3 regions of the Aliivibrio logei genome follow, and region 2 is predicted to be linked to each of the others. Evidence: predicted binding sites of a transcription regulator. Region 2 holds the regulator's gene; each other region holds the start of a gene.
What was found. The regulator CRP, encoded in region 2, controls carbon source genes, mostly activating them, when cyclic AMP is high. The targets are predictions, from matches to a motif close to TGTGANNNNNNTCACA.
Positions count from the first base shown of each region.

Region 1: the regulator CRP is predicted to act here: its motif matches at 5,079-5,094, upstream of ectA (diaminobutyrate acetyltransferase).
Region 3: the regulator CRP is predicted to act here: its motif matches at 1,921-1,936, upstream of cdd (cytidine deaminase).

Region 1 is NZ_MAJU01000004.1:640,889-648,597, reverse strand. Features, by position in the region: gene A6E04_RS03100 (PACE efflux transporter) at 1-139, opposite strand, end outside; gene A6E04_RS03095 (LysR family transcriptional regulator) at 278-1,165, shown strand; gene A6E04_RS03090 (aspartate kinase) at 1,235-2,662, opposite strand; gene A6E04_RS03085 (ectoine synthase) at 2,745-3,131, opposite strand; gene ectB (diaminobutyrate--2-oxoglutarate transaminase) at 3,145-4,410, opposite strand; gene ectA (diaminobutyrate acetyltransferase) at 4,431-4,979, opposite strand; gene A6E04_RS03070 (LysR family transcriptional regulator) at 5,370-6,326, shown strand; fluoride riboswitch at 6,621-6,685, shown strand; gene A6E04_RS03065 (iron-sulfur cluster assembly scaffold protein) at 6,910-7,602, shown strand; gene A6E04_RS03060 (GGGtGRT protein) at 7,617-7,709, shown strand, end outside.
Region 2 is NZ_MAJU01000006.1:125,799-133,507, forward strand. Features, by position in the region: gene A6E04_RS03745 (SPOR domain-containing protein) at 1-530, shown strand, start outside; gene hslV (ATP-dependent protease subunit HslV) at 708-1,238, shown strand; gene hslU (ATP-dependent protease ATPase subunit HslU) at 1,251-2,585, shown strand; gene A6E04_RS03760 (OsmC family protein) at 2,659-3,060, opposite strand; gene crp (cAMP-activated global transcriptional regulator CRP) at 3,306-3,938, shown strand; gene A6E04_RS03770 (DUF1338 domain-containing protein) at 4,031-4,825, opposite strand; gene astD (succinylglutamate-semialdehyde dehydrogenase) at 4,838-6,295, opposite strand; gene astA (arginine N-succinyltransferase) at 6,308-7,324, opposite strand; gene A6E04_RS03785 (aspartate aminotransferase family protein) at 7,489-7,709, opposite strand, start outside.
Region 3 is NZ_MAJU01000008.1:53,862-61,570, reverse strand. Features, by position in the region: gene sbcB (exodeoxyribonuclease I) at 1-871, shown strand, start outside; gene A6E04_RS04365 (CidA/LrgA family protein) at 868-1,218, shown strand; gene A6E04_RS04360 (CidB/LrgB family autolysis modulator) at 1,218-1,892, shown strand; gene cdd (cytidine deaminase) at 2,043-2,951, shown strand; gene A6E04_RS04350 (amidase family protein) at 3,006-4,169, opposite strand; gene purT (formate-dependent phosphoribosylglycinamide formyltransferase) at 4,388-5,563, shown strand; gene A6E04_RS04340 (amino acid aminotransferase) at 5,761-6,951, shown strand; gene A6E04_RS04335 (methyltransferase) at 7,073-7,709, opposite strand, start outside.

The sequences.
Region 1 (7,709 bases), on a different contig from region 2:
CGATAGTGGCAATAACTATCATGGTCCCTGATAATGCGGTAATGTCGTGGCTTGTAAAAATAGCCAATCCAAGAATAGACAGTGATACTGCCAATACTTCAAATAATACAGCGTGAAAAATACGTTCAGTTGTTTTCATATCGTGACTCTTAATAATTATTGATACATTTAAAAATAATGAATCAGCGATTATAGAGAGTGAACAAAGCAGATAAAGTTAACAACCATCACAAACCGTGATAGCTTGGGTTCTTGAACTATTTATTGAGTTAATGCCATGTACAGTTTTGAGCAATTAAGAATTTTTGTCACTGTGTGCGAAAGCGGATCTTTCTCTGCGGCAGCTCGTAAGCTAAAGCGTGCTCAATCAGGCGTGAGTCAAGCTATTGCAAATTTAGAAATTACGATTAACCAAGAGTTGTTTAATCGTGACAAAAACACACCAATACTCACTGAGAGAGGTAAGGCACTATTACCTATTGCTCAATCAATTTTGCATCAACAAAAATATTTTGATCAAAAAGTCGAATCATTGGAAAGAGAGCATGAATACGAGCTAATAATCGCAATAGATGAGAGCTTAATTAATGACGATTTACTACAAATTTTGGCAGAGTTGGCTGATAAATTCCCAGTAACTGATGTAGAAATCATCACAACTTCTACTTTTGATGTTGAAGAGCTCGTTAGAGAAGGGAAAGCACAAGTGGGTATCGTCTACGCTGATGGTGAGCTTAAAGTGGATATGGATTTTTTTACGTTAGGGCAAACTCGGTTCCTTACTGTCGTTTCTCCTGATCACGAATTGGCAGGGTTGCCGATGGTGAATGATGCGGCGCTAAAAGGGCATCGACAATTAGTGCATCGAAGCTCAGAGCGTAAAGAGTTGTGGTTTAGTTATGGGATAAGCTCAAAGCTGTGGTATGCAAATACCCACCAAACGTTGCTGGATCTGGCTTGTCGAGGTATTGGGTGGACAATGGTGCCTGAGCACACTGTGACAGACTTATTGGCTCAGAATAAATTAGTTGCTTTGCCAATTGCTCATGAGTTTGATGGATGGTTAACACCAATGGGTTGCTTGGTCTCTCGTAGCCATGGCTTTGGTCCTGTACTGGAAGATTTATTGTCGTCATTACAACAACTCAGTCAAAAAAAACGCTAATTCATCGATTGTGAATTAGCGGGTTTATATTTATCCAGAACTAAGGTTATTTACACTGTAAAAATGGATCTAAGCCACCTGACTTGTCTTTAGTTGTGTGGTGGCTATATTCTCACAGAACTCATGATGAAGCGCACGTATGGCTGGTTGATAATCTTTGTCACTCACAACGAATTGTACGTTTACATTACGCATAGAAGAGTGCAAAGCAACTGGGGTAACATCATTGTTCATTAATGATAAGACGCCTTTTGCTAATGCTTTGTTGGTGTCAATTTGCGAACCAATGACTGATATTAGCGCAACCATTCGCCCTTTTATTGAGGCTTTTGGGTAACGTTTTTCTGCTTTATATAGTACTTTATTGACGCTTTCAGTACTTCCACCAAGATAGTAAGTAATTGAGTTAGCATTCATCTCTTTACCAATTAAATTCACTTGGGCATCTGAGATTATTTCCATTAACTCATAGCCCACGTTATCCACTTGACCGACCATTGCTTGATCAAACAAATGCAAAGCAAACACTTTTTCTTTGCCTGCGATGATCTCTACTTTGTTGGTTTCTGGTTGATAATCTGACGAAATTAATGTGCCTTTGTGCTCTGGTTCAAAAGTGTTTTTAATTTGGATTTCAATATCACTTTCTCGCAGTCCTGCTGCTGCATTAGGGTGAATGGCTTCCATACCTAAGCTTGCTAGCTGATCGGCAACATCGTAATTAGTGCGTCCAATAGGGAATACTTTATCAGTGCCCACCACACGAGGGTCAGCAGAACTTAAATGATATTCTTTATGAATAATGGCTAAATCAGCGTTGGTAAGAGAAGCGATACGACTAAAGGTCATTTCGCTGTAACCGCGATCATAAGTGCCCATTAAGCCTTCTTTACAGTAAGCGTAACCAGTAACGATCGGTAGCTCTGTTGTCACATCAATATCTTTAAATACATCAGTGATGGTTTCATCTAACGTTCTTGGAGTTTGGTTATCCCACCCAGAGAGGTCGACGAATTTAGCGTTAATTCCAATAGTTTTAAGTTTTAATGCTGTATTAAAGGCACTATGTGCTTCACCAATAGAAGAGAGGAATTCTCTAACTTGCGGTAAATATCGACGTAGAGAAAATTGACCGTATTGGCAGGTTTGAAGAATGTTTGAGATACAATTTTTGGCTTCATCAATTCGTGAGCAAATAAATTTATCCGCTCTTAAACGATTTAATGGATCGATAAAAAGGTGTTCATTAGTGAGTAACATACGATTTTTTACATATTCTAATGCTTCATCCCAACTGTCATCACGTTTAGCGATCAGTTTATAGACACCCGGCTTACCTGTTTTTTTACACTCAAGCAATGAGTCAGTAATGCCGCCATAGGCTGATACAACAAAAACACGGTTATATGGATTGGCTGGACGAAGGAATATGTTATCTAAAACGGCATCAAACGCCGTCATAGACGTACCGCCGATTTTTTCTACGGTATAAGTCATTAAGAAATCCTTTTTTTGACTTTGAATTATGAAGATAAGAGGAGGAATATTAGGGGTGGGGCACAAAGCCCCAATCGGAATATTAATCAATAATAGGGTAGACGCCGTTTTTATCGTGCACTTCAGTACCGATAATCGGTGGGTTGAAGACACAAGCCATCACCATTTCTTTATCTTTATATGCTCGTAAGTAGTGTTCATCATGCTTATCAAGAATATATAAGGTACCGGCTTTTATTGGGTACGTTTCACCGCCAACAACTTCTATTTCGCCTTCGCCACTCATGCAATATACCGACTCTAGGTGGTTCTTGTAATGAATATGAGTTTCAGTATTTTGGTAAATTGTTGTGATGTGAAAAGAAAATCCCATATTGTCATTTTTCAATAACATACGAACGCTTTCCCACGTTTCTGATACTACGCGTCGCTCGCTGTCACGACATTCATCTAATGTTCTTACTATCATGATTCTTCCCTGCTTAAGATGCTTTTTTGAAATAGGTAGAAGCTACCGCTTCAACGGCATTTTCGAAGATAGTTAATCCTTCGATAAGTTCTGATTCTGTTATCGTTAATGGACAAAAGAATTTTACAACTTCATCAGCAGGTCCGGCAGTTTCGATGATCATGCCATTTTTAAAGCATGTCTTAGCAATTTCAGTTGAGATGAATGCATTTTCACACTCAACCCCAATCATCATGCCGCGTCCTTTTTGTTTTACAAATAGTTTAGGGTGGCGCTTGATTGAGCGTTCGATTACGTCACTTACTTTTTGAGAGCACTGTTTAATATGTTCTTCAAAATTTGAGTTTGACCAATATATTTCAATGGCTTTAGCCGCAGTGATGAACGCGTGATTGTTACCACGGAAAGTACCGTTGTGCTCGCCTGGTTTCCATTGGTCTAATTCAGGTTTAAGTAAAACGACTGCCATTGGTAAACCGTAGCCACCAATTGATTTAGACAGTGTAACCATATCAGGTTTGATACCTGATGGTTCGAAACTAAAGAAGGTTCCTGTACGGCCACAACCTGCTTGAATGTCATCAACAATCATAAGAATGTCGTTGGCTTTACAAATCTTACTTAAACGTTGTAACCATTGGTTTGAAGCAACGTTTAATCCACCTTCACCTTGCACTGTCTCTAAAAGAACAGCGGCAGGTTTATCTAGGCCACTTGAGTTATCAGATAACATGGTTTCGAATAGGTTAAGTCCATCAATATCTGCATAGCCTTCAAAAGGAATGCGAGTGATATTGTTTAAGCTAACGCCTGCGCCTTGACGATGATGTTGATTACCTGTGGCAGCTAACGCACCAGCAGTACAGCCGTGAAATCCATTTGTAAATGCCACAATATTAGTTCGGTTTTTTACTTTTCGCGCCAGTTTTAAAGCGGCCTCAACCGCATTTGTTCCCGTAGGACCTGTAAATTGAACTTTATAGTCGAGATGTCTTGGCTCAAGAATGTAATGATTTAGCGCATTTAAGAATGTTGCCTTTGCGCTTGAATGCATATCTAGGCCGTGTGTAATTCCATCTTGTTCAATGTATTCAAGCAAAGCTTGCTTTAAAACTGGGTTGTTGTGACCGTAATTGAGAGAGCCTGCTCCGGCAAGGAAATCGAGGTAACGTTCCCCGTTTTCGGCTTCTAACCAGCATCCCTTTGCTTTTTGAAAAATAACAGGAAAGTTGTTTGAGTATGAACGTACTTTTGATTCTCGTGTTTTAAAAATATTCATGATGATTCCGTTTATTATTCCTATTTTATTGACGATGAATGTAAAGGGATGCGATACAAATATTCAGTATCGTGTTTATCTTTGAAGTGTATTTTTTGGTCTAGAAAAGTGCTTACTTCGCCTTGATTACCATTATTAGCGTCGAGCTTTTTAAACAGTGACCAAGAGGCGTCATTTGCTTTGGTTATCGTCGTTTCTAAGGCTTTTATATGCTTGAGGCTTTCTCGTTGTAAAAGTGTATTTAGCATGGAGTAAGCTAAACCTTTACCTCGATAGCGGGGAGAGACGGCAACTTGCCATATAAACAAAGTGTTTGGTTCATTCGGTTTTTGATAACCAGAAATAAAACCAGCAAGGTCGTCATCTTTTTCTGCTAAAACGCAGGTATTACTGAAATGTGTAGATTGAAGAAAGTTGCAGTATGAAGAATTAATATCAAGTGGTGAGCAGTCGGTGATCAATGAATAAACATTGTCACCGTCTGTCCTCGAAGGTTCTCGAAATGTCCATTTTTTACTGGGGTCAGTGTCAATACCTGAACACAATACCCAAGGTGCTAATATAGCCATATGTAAATACATATCCTTTGTACTCTAATTAAATTCGTTGTCATTATGTCCATTCTTTGGGGGGTAAAAGCAAATAAATAGCATTTATATGAGTTAAATTGCGAGTTGTGTCACGTTTTGTTGCCATTTTTTATCAGGTATGACGTTTCTTTTTGTTTTAAATAGATTAGTTCTCTTAGTATTTATTTTTGGTTTTGAGTGTTTAATCTATTAAAATTTCGATGTTTGATTTATAAAGTTAAGGATGATTGGACCAGTTTTAATGTGATGATGGAGGAAAGGTGGGGGCTTTTTTCTTTTTGTAATGAATCGTATAAAGAGTCAGTAGCACTGTTATTCAATTTAAGGTTTAATGCTCTTTAATCGAACATCTAATATTTGGAACATGTAATGTCTTTGGTTAACCAGCTTTCTTTATTTATTGATGTCGTGCAGCAAGGTTCTTTTACAAAGGCGGCAGCATTGCATGATATGGATAATTCCTCGTTGTCTAAGCAAATTAAAAAGCTAGAAACCGAATTGGGCGTTCAGTTGCTTAATCGTTCAACGCGATCGTTTTCATTAACGCCTGCGGGAGAGGATATTTTAGATCAGGCACATAAACTTCTGAATACGCTAGGGGATGTGAAATCAATTGCTGATTCATATCATACCGATCTCAAAGGTCGCATCCGTATAACGGCTCCGTTACATATTGGTCAACAATACCTCCATCCTGTTATTAGTCAGTTTATGACAGTGTATCCAGACGTTGAAATTGATCTTTTAATGGATGATAAGCGGACGGATATTATATCTGATCACTTTGATGTTGCTTTTCGATTAGGGCGTTTAGATGATTCAAATTTAATTGCGAAGAAACTTGCTGATATTCGTCCTGTTATCCTTGCTTCGGAGGACTTTATTAAGCAGTACGGAGAGCCGAAAAAACCTGAAGAGTTGGAGTGCTTACCTTCTGTCATTTACAGTAATGGTTCTTTGACTGTCGATACGATGAAGCTGAGTGATAGCCCAGACTCCACTCAGTTTAAAAGTTATAAAATGAAAGGAAATTATAAAGTTAGTGATGTACGAACGCTGTTAGCAGCGGTGAAAGATGGTTTAGGCTATGCGATGGTATATTCTTCAAATCTTGAACGTTCAATAATTGAAATGAAGTTAAAGCCATTACTTACTCATTATTTACTTTGCGATCAAGGTGCAGCGTTGTATGCATTGTATCCACATAGAAAACAAACGGCGTTAGTGAGGGAGTTTATTACTGCTGTTGAAAAGCATATTGGCGATTCTCCGTGCTGGGAGAAGCACGTTCCTGAGTTTGATACGATGTACCAAAAGAAAAAATAGCTGATCTCAGCAGTGAAATAAGAAATAAAGCTCATGCCCATGAATTAAGTCAACAATTTGAAGCGGTCGCACTGGGTTATGCAAAAGTGGATGTGGTTTATTTAGGACAAAAGTTAATGGTAAAAACATTATAATAATCAGTTTAATAGCGTGGGTTTGACGAGTAAGGTAAAAGCGTTATTTTGTAGTAGACTCTTTTTCTTTATGGTTATATGAATATAAAACGCAATATTTTTATGTGAATTTAATCTAATAACGTTGTTGCACAATAGTGTGATGTAGGTCTAATATAAAGGTGTACAAGGTGATGGGGTGCCACCTACTTAACCGCCAATTTGGCTGATGACTCCTACAGTAAAGAGAACAGGTGTATCTGTTTGAACGGTCTTAATAAACCGAACTCAACAATGACCTGATCAATTATAATTGGCGAGATAATGCCATGTTGCGTAGATAATTGTGCCTTGCATAATGTCTTCCGATGTAATTGATTAGCAAGTAGTTAAGTTCGAGTTGATCGCTCTTGGTCTGTAGGTTATCAATGCCCTCCTACACCTGTTTTCCTAATCATTGGGAAAATATTATGCAATACGCATCAGAAATTCAAACCATGTGCCCTATTCAAAGAGGCGATCTCCACCCATCAGCTCCTATCCCTGTTGAAGGTCGAATGATAAATCCAAAAGAAGTCATCGCGATTTCAGGATTAAGTCATGGTGTTGGTGCGTGTGCTCCTCAACAAGGTGCAGCAAAACTTACCCTTAACGTAAAAGACGGCATCGTCGAAGAAGTACTGATTGAAACGATCGGTTGTTCTGGTATGACGCATTCTGCTGCGATGGCTGCCGAAATTCTTACCGGAAAAACCATTTTAGAGGCAATGAATACCGATTTAGTGTGTGATGCAATTAACGTTGCGATGCGTGAAATCTTCCTTCAATTTGCTTACGGTCGTACTCAATCTGCATTCTCAGAAGGCGGCTTAGAGATAGGTGCTGCTTTAGAAGATTTAGGTAAAACCAAACGAAGTCAAGTAGGAACAAGCTACTCAACTAGCGCCAAAGGCGTTCGTTATATGGAGCTTGCTGAAGGATATGTGACACGTTTAGGCCTTGATGAAAATAGTGAAGTGATTGGTTATGAATATTTGAATCTTGGAAAAATGATGGCTGATATTGGCAAGGGTGTATCTGCAGATGATGCATTAAAAGCGGCATCAGGTACTTATGGACGCTTCGCTGAAGCGGTAAAAACTGTCGACCCACGTCAAGAATAATTGAGGCCATCATTATGAATACGAATATCCAAACCCTACTTGAAGAAATGAATTTCTCTACATTAGATGATGCGTATAACTATTGTCTTGAAATGAATATTGATCCT
Region 2 (7,709 bases):
AGAAAGCGCCAAAAAAAACCGCCAAGAAAAAAGGCGCAAAAAAACCAGTATCTAGTGGCTCAACGCCATGGAAAGCTGTTGCTGTTGCAGGATTACTTGTCGCCGTATTTGGTTATGCATTGTACTTTCTAAACGATGCGCCAGAACCAAAAACAAAACCTGAAATAGTAGAAGCTGTTGCTCCTAAGCCAAAAGACTCAACAAGCAATATTCCACCGCTACCAAAAGAGCAGTGGAGCTACATGGATGAGCTTCCAAATAAAGAAATCGCCGTTGAGCAAAAAGACCTAAAAGTCTCAGAAATTCCATACATAATGCAATGTGGTGCTTATAAAAATCGTTCTCAAGCAGAAGAGCGAAAAATGAATATTGCTTTCCAAGGGTTAACGTCGACGGTTCGACACTCAGAAGGAAGCAGTTGGTTTAAAGTTGTGCTTGGACCTTATAAATTCAAGCGTGACGCAGAAAAAGATCGTCATAAATTGCAACGTGCAAAAATAGAACCTTGTGCAATTTGGAAAGATCAATAACCGTCATTTAAAAAAGTAGACAACACATCACATATTTAAAAAGGAGTACCTAAGGTGCTCCTTTTTCTATTCAAGCAACTTGAAAACCGCAATCCCTCCCCCCATTACATAAGTAATAATCATGAAGAAGACAGTTATTTAAAAAGTAACTACTTCATCGAATAAGAGGTTTTACTCGTGACTACAATTGTTTCTGTTCGCCGTGAAGGCAAAGTCGTTATTGCTGGTGATGGCCAAGCATCTCAAGGCGATATGATCGCTAAAGGCAACGTAAAAAAAGTTCGTCGTTTATATAACGATTCTGTACTCGTTGGATTCGCAGGCAGCACCGCAGATGCCTTCATTTTGTTCGACCTATGTGAACGAAAATTAGAAATGCACCAAGGTAATTTAACGAAAGCCGCCGTTGAACTAGCAAAAGATTGGCGTAGTGATCGTAATTTACGTCGTCTTGAAGCCATGCTAATTGTTGCCGATGACACTACCTCACTGATCATCAGTGGTACTGGTGACTTAATCAATGCAGATAATGACCTCCTCACTATTGGTTCTGGTGGTTATTTTGCTCGTTCTGCGGCAACCGCATTATTAGAAAATACAGATTTAGATGCATACGATATTGCAGTGAAAGCACTGACTATCGCTGGTGATACTGATGTATACACCAATCATAACCATACCGTTGAAGTTCTTGATACCAACAAATAATAAGGAATACCCATGTCTGAAATGACTCCTCGTGAAATTGTACACGAATTAGATAGCCATATTATTGGTCAAGATAAAGCAAAACGATCAGTCGCCATTGCATTACGTAACCGCTGGCGTCGAATGCAACTTCAACCAGAATTACGCGCAGAAGTAACGCCTAAAAACATTTTAATGATCGGACCTACAGGTGTCGGTAAAACAGAGATTGCTCGTCGTTTAGCAAAACTGGCCAATGCACCGTTCATTAAAGTAGAAGCGACTAAATTCACAGAAGTCGGTTATGTAGGCAAAGAAGTCGACAGCATCATTCGTGATTTAACCGATGTCGCGATCAAAATGACACATCAACAGGCGGTAGAAAAAGTAAAATTCCGCGCTGAAGAGCAAGCTGAAGATCGTATCCTTGATATTTTATTACCACCCGCTCGCGATGCATGGGGTAAGAATGAAGAAGGTGATAATGACTCTGGCACTCGTCAATCTTTCCGTAAGAAATTGCGTGAAGGAAAATTAGACGATAAAGAGATTGACGTTGATGTTGCTGCACCTCAAGTGGGTGTCGAAATCATGGCTCCTCCAGGCATGGAAGAAATGACGAACCAACTTCAGGGCATGTTTCAGAACCTATCTGGTGGCGAAACAACGAAAAAGCGCAAGATGAAAATCAAAGATGCGCTTAAAGCCCTTGCTGAAGAAGAAGGCGCTAAATTAGTCAACCCTGAAGAGCTAAAAGAACAAGCCATATTTAACGTAGAAAATCACGGCATCGTCTTTATTGATGAGATAGATAAAATCTGCAAAGGATCAAATTCTCAATCTGGTGATGTATCTCGCGAAGGCGTTCAACGTGACCTTCTTCCATTAGTGGAAGGCAGCACAGTAAGCACGAAACATGGCATGGTTAGAACTGATCACATGCTATTCATCACATCAGGTGCATTCCAAATGGCGAAACCATCCGATTTGATCCCTGAATTACAAGGTCGCTTACCGATCCGTGTTGAGCTAGAAGCGCTAACGGCAAATGACTTTAAGCGTATTTTAACCGAGCCAAATGCCTCACTAACTGAGCAATACATCGCTCTATTAGCGACTGAAAATGTCAATATCGAATTTACTGAAGATGGTATTAGTCGTATTGCAGAGTCTGCATTTAGAGTTAATGAAACGACAGAGAACATCGGTGCTCGTCGTTTGCACACCGTAATGGAACGTCTAATGGAAGAAATTTCTTATGATGCTTCAGAGAAAGGCGGTGACAGCTTAACGGTAGATGACGCTTATGTAACCTCTCGTTTAGGTGAATTAATTGAAAATGAAGACTTAAGTCGCTTCATTTTGTAATCATACCCCCTTTTAAAAAAGGCCCGATTCAACACTGAATCGGGCCTTTTTACATTAATTTTTTCAAATGTAATTACGCAATGATTTCCCAGCTGTGAGTCATTTCAATACCCGAGCCAAGCATTAAACACACTGAACAATATTTCTGTAAAGAATCTGCCGTCACTCTTTCCACGATCGTAGGATCAAGCTTATTCCCTGTTATCTCAAAATGAATATTTACGTGAGTAAATAATTTTGGTGCCACATCTCGACGAGCACTTGATAGCTTAGCGACACAACCCGTGACCGCTTGATTGGCTGATTTCAGACCATCAATCACATCAACAGAGCTACATCCTCCCGCCGCCATTAATACCAATTCCATCGGGCTTGGTGCTTTTTCTCCACCATTACCATCCATAACAACAGAGTGACCAGATTGTGATTGACCTAAGAAAGTAAATCCATCAATCCATTTAACTTCAGCATTCATAAAAGCCTCTTTACAACATAAAAGGAAAACTCGTGATCCATTTCACGAAATTGTGCCCTTGGTCGCACTATTCATACGATCAAAGTCAAGAAATCGATTGCGAAACAGGGTATTATTTTATCAATTATCTCAACGAACATGCAGCCTTGTTCCGATAACCATATTCTATAGGCCAAACTGATATTTGGCTCAGTTATTTTAAAATGGACATCGCCTACTTGGCAAACGCAGAGGAAGTATAAAGTATGGTTCTAGGTAAACCTCAGACAGATCCAACATTAGAGTGGTTCTTATCTCATTGTCACATTCATAAGTACCCATCAAAAAGTACTTTGATTCACGCGGGTGAAAAAGCTGAGACTCTTTACTACATCGTAAAAGGTTCTGTTGCTGTACTGATTAAAGATGAAGAAGGAAAGGAAATGATCCTTTCTTACCTTAACCAAGGTGACTTCATTGGTGAACTTGGTTTGTTTGAAGAAGGCCAAGAACGTTCAGCATGGGTTCGTGCAAAAAGTCCTTGTGAAGTCGCTGAAATTTCATTCAAGAAATTCCGTCAACTTATTCAAGTAAACCCAGACATTCTGATGCGTCTTTCTGCTCAAATGGCAACTCGTCTACAAATCACTAGCCAAAAAGTGGGTGATTTAGCATTCCTAGACGTAACAGGCCGTATCGCTCAGACTCTACTGAATCTAGCTAAACAACCAGATGCAATGACTCACCCAGACGGCATGCAAATTAAGATCACTCGTCAAGAGATCGGTCAAATTGTAGGTTGTTCACGTGAAACTGTTGGTCGTATCTTGAAGATGCTTGAAGAGCAAAACTTGATTTCAGCACACGGTAAAACAATTGTAGTTTACGGCACTCGTTAATTTAACGATAACCATAAACAAATAAAAACGCAGCCCATAAGCTGCGTTTTTTTATGAGTAGACTTTACGACCTAAAGACGTAAAAACGTAAATTACCCATCGGTACTTTCAAAAATCTTATCCGCAGAAGCCTCAACAAACCCTTGATATAATTCCCCTGTAGGTAAGGCATAACGTTTGGCAAACTCATAAAAACCACCCGGAATGTCAAATTCACCCTCAGTAAAGTTTACGGTTACTTTATCAGCCATCGTTGAGGACTGCTCTAAATGAACCTCAGGAGATCCTTTTACTTCTCCACCAACTTCATTAATAGAAAAACCCGCTTTTCGAAGATGTTGATTTACATCCACCACGCTATCAAAACCATCCAACTGATTAACATACACAGTAAAATGATTTGCCCCATAACCATGAGCCGCCAACCAAGAAGCGTATTCACTTTCTTTTGCTAACGTTTCGTACTCTTCATAACTTAATGACCAAGGTCGGCCAGAAGACAAAAAGTCATTACTAACAAAATAGTGGGTAGGCACTTGTTTAACTAATTTATGAATAATATCTTGAGCCTGAACAGAAAGTTCCTCAACTAATAATTCACTAATAAACACTTTAGGCACTTTTGGATCTGGATGTTCGAAATGTTGAGCTTTTAATTTTTTAGCAACAAACTCATATTCATCACACGCTTTATAGCCCATCGCTAAAAATGGCGCCGCTAACGTAGATAAACCCACTTTAGATAGATTAAACGTTCTTAGTGCGATGTGATCATTAATAATCTCGTCACCGCCAGACAGTAATTGTCGAACCTTCCCAGCAGAAGGAGATAGACGAACGACATAATCTTGCCATAGTGCCGAAAATAAAGAATTCACATTATTCATACTCGTTACCTCTTAAAGAGTTAGTCCTGGAGATAATTGTGCAGGAATTTCACACGCGTCACCTTCCATCGATGCCATTGGATAAGCACAATAATCTGCCGCATAATACGCACTCGGCTTCATATTACCCGATGCACCTGGGCCACCAAATGGCGCATCACCACTCGCACCTGTCAATTGACGATTGCGATTAACGATACCTGCACGAATGTGTTCTACAAAGTATTCCCACTCACTGTCATCCGTCGATACTAGACCCGCAGATAAACCATAGCGAGTGTCATTAGCAAGCTCTACCGCTTCTTCTAATGTCTCGTAACGCACGACTTGTAGCAATGGTCCAAAGTATTCTTCATCGGGTAATTCAGCAACGTTAGTAGCATCGATAATCCCCGGAGAAACAAAGGCGTGACCTAGGCTTTTTGCTTCAAGTAGAGACTCCCCACCTAAATCTTGTAAATTCTTCTGAGCGTTGAGAATAAACTCTGCTGCTGCGACTGAGATTTGTGGTCCCATAAATGGCGTATTCTCGGCAAAAGGTTGATCAACCACGATGGTTTTTGCCACTTCAACGAGACGAACTAATAACTCATCTCCCGCCTTACCTGTAGGAACATACAAACGACGGGCACAAGTACAACGCTGGCCTGCACTAATAAATGCCGATTGAATAATCGTATAAATTGCGGCCTCTTGCTCACCAAAGGACTTGGAAATAACCATTGGATTATTGCCACCCATTTCTAGAGCGAGCATTTTCCCGGTATCTCCAGAAAATTGACGATGCAGGATATGCCCCGTATTGGCACTGCCAGTAAACAGCAAACCATCAATACCTTTGGCACTCGCTAACGCTTCACCAGTTTCACGAGCGCCTTGCACCAAATTAATCACCCCATTTGGCAAACCCGCTTGTTGCCATAATGTCATAATGACTTCACTGGTCCACGGCGTTTGCTCTGATGGTTTTAATACCACCGTGTTACCCGCAAGCAATGCAGGAACGATATGGCCATTAGGGAGGTGACCAGGGAAGTTATACGGTCCAAAGACCGCCATTACACCTAATGGGCGATGTCTGAGTACTATTTTATTTCCCGCCGCTTCACGCTCTTTATGGGGCGTTCTTTCATGATACGCACGTATAGAGATGGCAATTTTACCTACCATCGCGCCCGCTTCTGTTTTTGTTTCCCAAAAAGGCTTTCCAGTCTCTTTAGAAATGACTTCAGCAATCTTATCCGTGTTCTCTTTCACTAACGCTGCAAAACGCTCAATAATCACTTGGCGCGCTTCGAAAGGCTGCTTTTTCCACTCAATAAAGGCATGTCGTGCCGCACTAACCGCAGACTCAACTTGATCTTTGGTTGCGCTTTCTCCCTGCCATACAACGTTGCTGTTGTATGGGCTTAATGATTGTATTGCTTCACCGTGGCCAGAAACCCAATCCCCTGCAATCCAATGTGTCATATCCTTTGTCCTCTATTGAGCCAGTAAACGTACGTAATCATCAACATCGACTTGTAATGCATCTGCCGCATCTCTAGTTAAATGAACGGTATCAGTGGCTTTGTCATAAGCAGCTGTTGTTGCCGTTGCTCTAAAATTTTCAAACGATGTATTTGAAATTAAATACTGTTGAGAGCTGTTATGTTCTGTAATGATAACTTTGGCTTTAAATGAATTTCGCACCGATTCAATGCTGCGTAAATCGCACTCTACTGTTGGGCCCGCGTCAAAAATATCCACATAACCACGACAACGAAACCCTTCATTCTCTAACAGTTTTAAAGCCGGTTTAGTACTGTCATGCACCTTGCCGATAACCGCTTGTGCCTCAGTGCTTAACAGACTGACATAGATCGGTAATTTAGGCATAAGATCGGCAATAAAGCCTTTGTAACCAATACCTGTTAAATAATCGGCTTCGGTGAAATCAATAGAAAAGAAGTGTTTTTGTAACCATTTCCAAAACGGCGATTGCCCCTCTTCATCTGACACACCACGCATCTCTGCAAAAATAGTGTCTGAGAAACGATGCGGGTGTTCTGCCATCATTAAAAATCGGGCTTTTGACATCAAGCGACCATTGAGGCCTTCACGAAATTCCGGACGTAGAAATAGAGTACAAATCTCAGTACTTCCCGTGTAATTACTGCCGAACGTCAGCACTTTTACCACATTGTTTACGTTTAATTTACGAGAGAAATGAACCACTTTACTGATGTGATAATTATAAAATGGTGAATCGAGTCCGACTGCCGCTTCTATCCCTGTGGTTCCGGTCACTTCACCGGTAACCGTGTCTTCGCCAACCATAAGGTAGCCTTCAGTCCCAGGGGAAAGCGCTTCTTTTTCAAAACTTTCTGTGGAATGATCAATACGATTTCTAAGCTGCTCTTCATTAACGGGTAATGACGTAAAACCATGTCCAGACTCTACGGCACACTGATGAAGTGCAGGATAATCTTCCTGAGTAATAGGGCGAATAACAAGCATCAATAATCCCTCCGATGCGATGTATAAAGATCATGCTAATTCCAATAAATAAAACCACGAGACTATTCATTGGAGTGAGCACTATACTGTAGAAATAAAAGTGAGATCGAACTGAGAAGAGTGACCCAAATTAGTGGGTCACTGACATAATTAAGAGATGACGATTATTTAGTTAATGATGCTAATGCGTTATCTAAACGCTCGAAACCTAACTCAACATCTTCTTTTGTGATAACTAGCGATGGCGTAAAACGAACAACATTAACACCGGCAACTAAGACCATTAAGCCTTGTTCACCAGCGGCAACTAACACGTCACGAGCTCGCCCTTGCCATGCTTCATTTAATGCCGCACCAAGCAATAACCCTTTACCACGTATCTCGG
Region 3 (7,709 bases), on a different contig from region 2:
TATTGCGACAATTGAGCTCGCTAAAGTTGTGAAAAAAGCACAGCCTAAAATGTTTAACTACCTACTTTCTATGCGCCATAAAAAGAAAGCGGCGACATTAATCGACATTATTGAAATGACGCCATTGATGCACGTATCTGGTATGTTCGGCGTCGATAGAGGAAACATCAGTTGGATTGTGCCTGTTGCTTGGCATCCAACCAACAACAATGCGGTGATCACGATTGATTTAGCGTTAGACCCTGCGGTTTTTCTTGAACTAGATGCAGAACAATTACACCAACGTATGTATACCAAGCGTTCTGAATTGGGTCCTGATGAATTACCGGTCCCTGTTAAGCTTGTTCATCTTAACAAATGCCCTATTCTTGCCCCAGCAAAAACGTTAACGGCTGAAAATGCTATCGCGCTTAATGTTGATCGTGAAGCGTGTTTGCGAAACTTGAAAGTGATTCGTGAAAACCCAGAAATTCGCCAAAAGTTGATCGACTTATACAGTATTGATCCTGGCTATGAGAAATCGTCAAATGTAGATACTTTACTTTATGATGGCTTTTTCTCTCATGCAGATAAAACAGCCATTGATATGATCCGTCAATCAACGCCTGAACAGCTTATTGATTTTGAACCGAATGTGAGTGATCCTCGTATCAAGCCATTATTGTTCCGCTATCGTGCTCGTAACTTCCCGCACACGTTAAATGAATCAGAACAACTACGTTGGCAAGCGCATCTACAAGATTATTTTGAGACGCACATGTCTGATTACGAAACACGCTTTGAAAGCTTATACCTTGAGTCTGAAGGTAATGAGAAAAAGACTGCGATTCTTCGCGCCGTTTATAATTACGTACAACAGTTAGTATCATGATTAAATATATTTACTCTTTTGCTTGGATCTTTGCTTCTTTGTTTGCAGGAAATGGCATTCAATCTTGGTTATCCATATCGGTACCCGGCAGCATTATTGGGATGCTGATATTATTTACCGCCATGGTGGTTGGTGTCTGTAAGCCAGATTGGACGGCCACTGGCTGTCAGTTCTTTATGCGTAATATGTTAATCTTATTTATTCCAATTTCGGTTGGTTTAATGACGCATTTCGATTTACTGCTGACCAATGCAATACCCATTATTGTCAGCACTGCTGGTGGTTCGCTATTAGTGCTCGTTTGTCTTTCATTATTTATTGATCGCCTTGAAAGAGGTAAGCACTAATGTGGGTAATTCTGACTGTTATTGTTTTCTATTCTGCTCGTTGGTTTGCAAAGCGCTACCCTCACCCATTAAATAACCCTCTATTGTTGAGTGTTATGATTGTTATTCCCATTTTAATGGCATTAAAAGTGCCTTATGAAACTTACTATGCTGATAATGCGTTTTTAAGTTATTTGCTTCAACCTGCTGTTGTCGCGCTCGCTTATCCATTGTATGAGCAGCTTCCGCACATACGCGAAAATTGGAAAATCATTCTACTTGCTTGTAGTGTTGGTTCTCTTTTTTCTATGCTGTCTGGTGCATTTTTGGCAGTATGGATGGGCGCTGATATGCAGCTAGTGGCAAGTATTCTTCCTAAATCGGTGACTACACCGATTGCGATGGCTATTTCATCTCAACTTCAAGGTGAAGCCGCTATTGCTGCTATTTTGGTTTTGTTAGCAGGTTTAATGGGCGCTATATTCGCTTACCCAATTTACAACTTAATTGGCATAAAAAGTTCACTGGCCCGTGGCCTTACCATGGGTAACGTGTCTCACGCGCTAGGCACGGCTCAAGCGGCTGAAGTCAACCATCAAGATGCGGCATTTAGCTCGTTGGCCTTGGTTATCTGCGGGATAATTACTTCGCTTGTGGCTCCAATCATTTACTCATTAATGCTAATGATGCAGTAACTACTGAGTAAAATATCACCAAATATGGTGTGACCTCTCTCTCAATGATGTAATTAATGAAAAATTGCATCATTGAGTGTGAGATTGATCTATGTTTCATTTCTTATTCCCTCTAAAATGATCCCATAAAACTTAAGAAGGATCATACAAATGACCACTCTACATAAGAACGCCCTACAACAACGCTTACAAGAAGCCATGGATGCCCTTCCTTCTTCTCTCAATACAGCGATCACCCCTTTAGTTAATGACCAATTCACTGGTGTTATCACTAAAGATAAATTCCAAGCATTATTGGCTCAAAGTCAATTAACGGATAAAGAATTAAGATTGGCGCTGCTTCCCTTAGCCGCGGCATTTTCTGTTGCTCCTATTTCTAATTTCTATGTTGGAGCGATTGCTCGCGGCACCTCTGGACACTTATATTTTGGTGCCAACATGGAATTCAGTAATGTTCAATTAGGCCAAACCATTCATGCTGAGCAATCTGCAATCAGTCATGCATGGATTCATGGTGAAACAGGGATTTCAGACATCACGATCAACTTCAGCCCATGTGGGCATTGTCGTCAATTTATGAATGAGCTAACAACGGCCGATTCATTAATGGTGCAATTACCAGAACGTGATGAAAAATCTCTGCAAGCGTATTTACCAGAATCGTTTGGTCCTAAAGACTTAGGTGTTGAAGGTGGTTTGTTAGCCACAACATCACATCAACTGAGCTTTGAATCGACATCTCCATTACTAATGCAAGCATTCGATGCTGCAAATCGTAGCCACGCCCCTTATTCAAAAAACTTTAGTGGTGTCGCTTTAGAAATGAATAACGGTAATATCTACCACGGTATGTACGCGGAAAACGCAGCATTTAACCCGAGTTTACCCCCACTTCAAGTGGCATTAGTTCACGCGAATATGTCTCGCGAAGCCTTGTCTGAAATCAAAAAAGCGGCATTGGTTGAAGATCACAAAGGGGCAATCAGTCATTTAGCGATTACGACCTGTACTCTTAAAGATCTGAGTCCAAACATGATATTAGAATACGTGTCTTTATAGATTTTGACTTAAAAAAATAGAGGATGCATCAGCCTCCTCTATTTTTATCTCTGTTTATTGGTTCCCTTTCCATCGAATAGCCGCATCAATTAATTGTCTATCCATTCCTTTTTTACCGATTAATGACACTCCCCAAGGTGAATTATTCACAGTAAACCACGGAAGATGCAATTGAGGTAAATCAGCTAAACTGGCTAGTGATGTGTATTTTAATATCAATGAGTTAAGTTTGTATAACTGCTCATCCGTTGCCGTTTCTGGTGGGGCAATGTTAGCGGTCGTTGGCAGTAGCAACAGTGTTTTTTCATCTAAAAGTGACTCTAAAACCGATTTAACAAGATCCCTTTGCTCTAGGGCAATTCGCTCATCTTTGTACTTTAATGAAGATAACCATTTAAGTTGCATTTTAATTTCATTACTGAGCATTGGGTGGTTTTTTTCAACCCACGGTTCTATGTTACGTAGCCCTCTTGTCGCGGTAATGACTTTAAAACTTTCGGCAGCTTTCATGGTTATTATTTTACTGATCGCTTTACTACGAACGACTTTATAAGGGGATGCCTCAAGTAATTGTTCTAGTTTTGCCTTTGCTTCTTCTGGAACATCAAGAAACAAGCTGTCTAGCACGACAATACGATCGACCGTCATTAATGGAGACATCGGAGTTAATGTCGTTGCGACTTTTCTAATGTCCGACAAACTCTTCGCAACCCAGCCTAAAGAGGTTTCTTCTTTTGCAATGCAATAAACCCCCTTCATATTAGCGGCACAAGAAGACGATTTAAAACCATATAAACCAGCGTATACCGCAGGGACTCGTATTCCACCACTTAAATCCGTGCCTAAGCCGATATCAGCCAAGCCATTCGCGACCGCCGCAATGGCTCCGCAAGATGATCCACCAATTAATCGCCCTTCACTGTTTGGATTTTTAATCGCAGCGTAATGTGGGTTATTACCATGAAGTCCAAAACCAAACTCATCCATTTGAGTTTTACCCACAAATATAGCCCCTTTCTTTAATAAAAGATCCACCACTGGCGCGTTATCTTTGGCCACTTTCTGTTGCGCTAACCATACCGGATTACCTAAGCCATTTGGCGTATCTTTAATATCAATACAATCGCTTACAACAAATTTCTTATTTTCTAAAAGTCCATAAAAAGCCCATTGCTGTACAGGTCCTGAGTGAGGCACATAAGTGGTTTGAACATCCATAATGAAGTACTGCTGCTAATATAAAAAAAATAGCATACCAGTAGAGGTAGTGAATACAACCCAAGGTATTCACAGTATCAATAAACAAATCAGTAGTGTGAGCTCTCTTCCACATTGATGCATAAAAGACCCATAAAAAATCAAAAGCAATCGTTTGCGTATCTATCTAATTTTAGTATGATAGCGGCATATTTCACTATCTATCATGAGAATTCATTATGTTTGGTACTGCTCTATCGTCTTCAGCTACAAAAGTATTATTGCTTGGTTCCGGTGAATTAGGCAAAGAAGTGGCTATTGAATGCCAACGCCTTGGTTTGGAAGTTATTGCGGTTGATCGCTATTTAAATGCCCCAGCAATGCAAGTCGCACACCGTAGCTATGCCATTGATATGTTAGATGCTGATGCACTTCAAGAAGTCATTGAAAAAGAAAAACCAGATTATGTCGTGCCTGAAATTGAAGCCATTGCCACAGACAAACTCGTTGAATTAGAAAAACGAGGCCTTAACGTTGTTCCAACCGCTAACGCGACTAAATTGACCATGAACCGTGAAGGCATTCGTCGATTAGCCGCTGAAGAATTAAAATTACCGACGTCTCCTTATCGTTTTGTAGACAGCTATGAAGAACTGGTCGACGCCGTTAAATTTGTAGGTATGCCGTGTGTAATTAAGCCGGTAATGAGTTCATCAGGCAAAGGACAAAGCGTTATCAAGACCGAGGATGATATTAAAACCTCATGGGACTACGCGCAAGATGGCGGACGAACGGGAGCAGGTCGCGTTATTGTTGAAGGTTTTGTGGATTTTGATTACGAAATTTCACTGTTAACTATCCGTGCGGTTGATGGCATTCATTTCTGTGATCCTATCGGTCATCGCCAAGAAGATGGTGATTACCGCGAGTCTTGGCAACCTCAAGTAATGACGGAAGCGGCATTACAACAAGCACAAGACGCGGCAGAAAAAGTCGTTAACGCATTAGGCGGTTATGGTTTATTTGGTGTAGAGCTCTTCATTAAAGGCGATGATATTTATTTCAATGAAGTCTCACCTCGCCCACACGATACTGGATTAGTAACGTTAATCTCTCAAGAAATGTCTGAATTTGCTCTGCATGTTCGTGCGTTTACGGGAATGCCCATCAATAACATCGTTCAATATGGTCCTTCTGCTTCTTCTGTGATCTTAGGCCAAGGTACCTCTACAAATATTCGTTTTGATGGACTGGCAGAGGCATTGAGCCAACCACAAACTCAAATAAAATTATTTGGTAAACCTGAAATTGATGGGCGTCGTCGCTTAGGGGTCGCCATAACACGCAGAGACAATCTTGAGTCGGCAATTGAAGATGCTATCGCAGCGTCAAACAAAATTAAAATCAATTACTAACCTTTCTTTCATTCAGCAGAACGGTATTTAAATGCCGTTCTGTTGTCATTTATTACCATTCTGCCTCTCTTTTTCCTTTTTACGATTAAAAATCACTTTTTTCGTTATCTAATCGTTGCAAACTTACAAGGTAAACGGGTATAAATAACTAAACCGTTCTTAAACTTTTTATTTTAATCTCACCATGGATGATGACTATGTTTGAAAAAATCTCTGCCGCTCCAGCTGATCCAATTCTTGGCCTAACTGATGAATTTAAAAATGACCCTCGTGCTGAAAAAATCAACTTAGGTGTTGGTATTTATAAGAACGAAGCGGGTCAGACTCCAGTATTGAAAACAGTAAAAAAAGCAGAAGCTGTATTGCTTGATACTGAAAAAACAAAGTCATATTTAACCATCCAAGGTACTGCAGAATACGGCCTAGCTGTTCAAAAACTGTTGTTTGGCAATAACGCTGATGTCATTACAGAAAAACGCACTCAAACAGCACAAGCGCCTGGTGGTACTGGTGCACTTCGTGTAGCTGGTGAATTTATTAAACGCCAATTAGGCGATGTGAAAATTTGGATCAGTAACCCAACATGGGCAAACCACATTGGTGTATTTACTGCTGCTGGTATCGAAACTGCACAATACAGCTACTACAACGCAGAAACTAAATCGAAAGATTTTGCTGCAATGATGGCAGATTTACAACAAGCAGAATCTGGTGATGTTGTATTACTGCACGGATGTTGTCACAACCCAACAGGTATTGATCCAACAGATGCTGAATGGGAAGAACTAGCAAAATTATGTGCAAATAAAGGATTATTACCACTGTTTGATTTTGCGTACCAAGGTTTTGCTAAAGGCGTTGAAGAAGATGCTTCTGGTCTTCGTACTTTTGCTCAATACTGCCCAGAATTACTTGTTGCGAGTTCGTTCTCTAAAAACTTCGGTTTATACAATGAACGTGTCGGTGCATTTACGCTGGTAGCTAAAGACCCTGAAGTTTCTGTTACTGCGTTCTCACAAGTGAAAGCAATTATTCGCTCTATTTACTCTAACCCACCAGCTCATGGTGCCGCTGTCGTTACTTACATCTTAAATGATGATGCGTTGCGTACTGAGTGGGAGCAAGAAGTACAAGAAATGCGAGCTCGTATTCAAGAGATGCGAACTCTGTTTGTTACGACTCTAAAAGAGCAAGGCGTAGACGCTGATTTCAGCTTTATTGAACGTCAAAATGGCATGTTCTCTTTCTCTGGTCTATCTAAAGAACAAGTGAATCGCCTAAAAGATGAGTTTGCAATTTACATCGTTGGTTCAGGTCGAATCAGTGTTGCTGGTATGACGAAAGACAACATGCTGCCATTATGTAAAGGCATTGCTGCTGTTCTTTAAGTCTAACGATGAGTAAATATCAAAAAAGGCGCTAAATACGTTTGTGTAAACAAGGTATTTAGCGCCTTTTTTTATTATCATTCAACCAATAAAAATGAATAGATAATGACAGGAGTGGCTCTCATCCTAACTTTGCTTGGATCACGATATTTCTTGGCGTTTCTTCTTTCAAACAAAACTCCCCAATTCTTACTTCATAACCTGACTCTTCTAAATACAACGCTCTATCAAAACACAACCACATTTCTAATGGTCTTTTAAAAAGATGCTGAACAAGGTCACATTTTTCCATCAGAATAAAAGCAGCCTCTCCTTTCTCTAACCAGATTGAATAATCAATATTATCTACTAGCTTAATGCCTTTGTGCGCCGCAGCCCAATGGCAAAACGCTTCAAACCCTTCGGCAAGTAGTGATTTTTTAATACTCGGAACCGTAATATATTCCGAACTTCCTGTTACCCATTTTTGTAATTCATTAAACCCTAAACGAAAACACATCTCTTGTTCACGATGATGTTGCGTTCGCTTCCCTGCAACCACCGTTTCTTGCAATGGTAAACGCAAATCAACACGGCTTAATCGTAATAATGAATCTTGAGCAGAGAAAGATAATGGGCGGTATTCTTCATTTTCAGTTAAATGAAAGCAGCAAGGCGCAATCGTCAATGCCTCAATGTTATTCTCTATGCCTGCTTCGATTAAACTCAAATGCAAATCACCACAAGCATGCAAAGCAACCGCATGTTGTTGAGGTTTA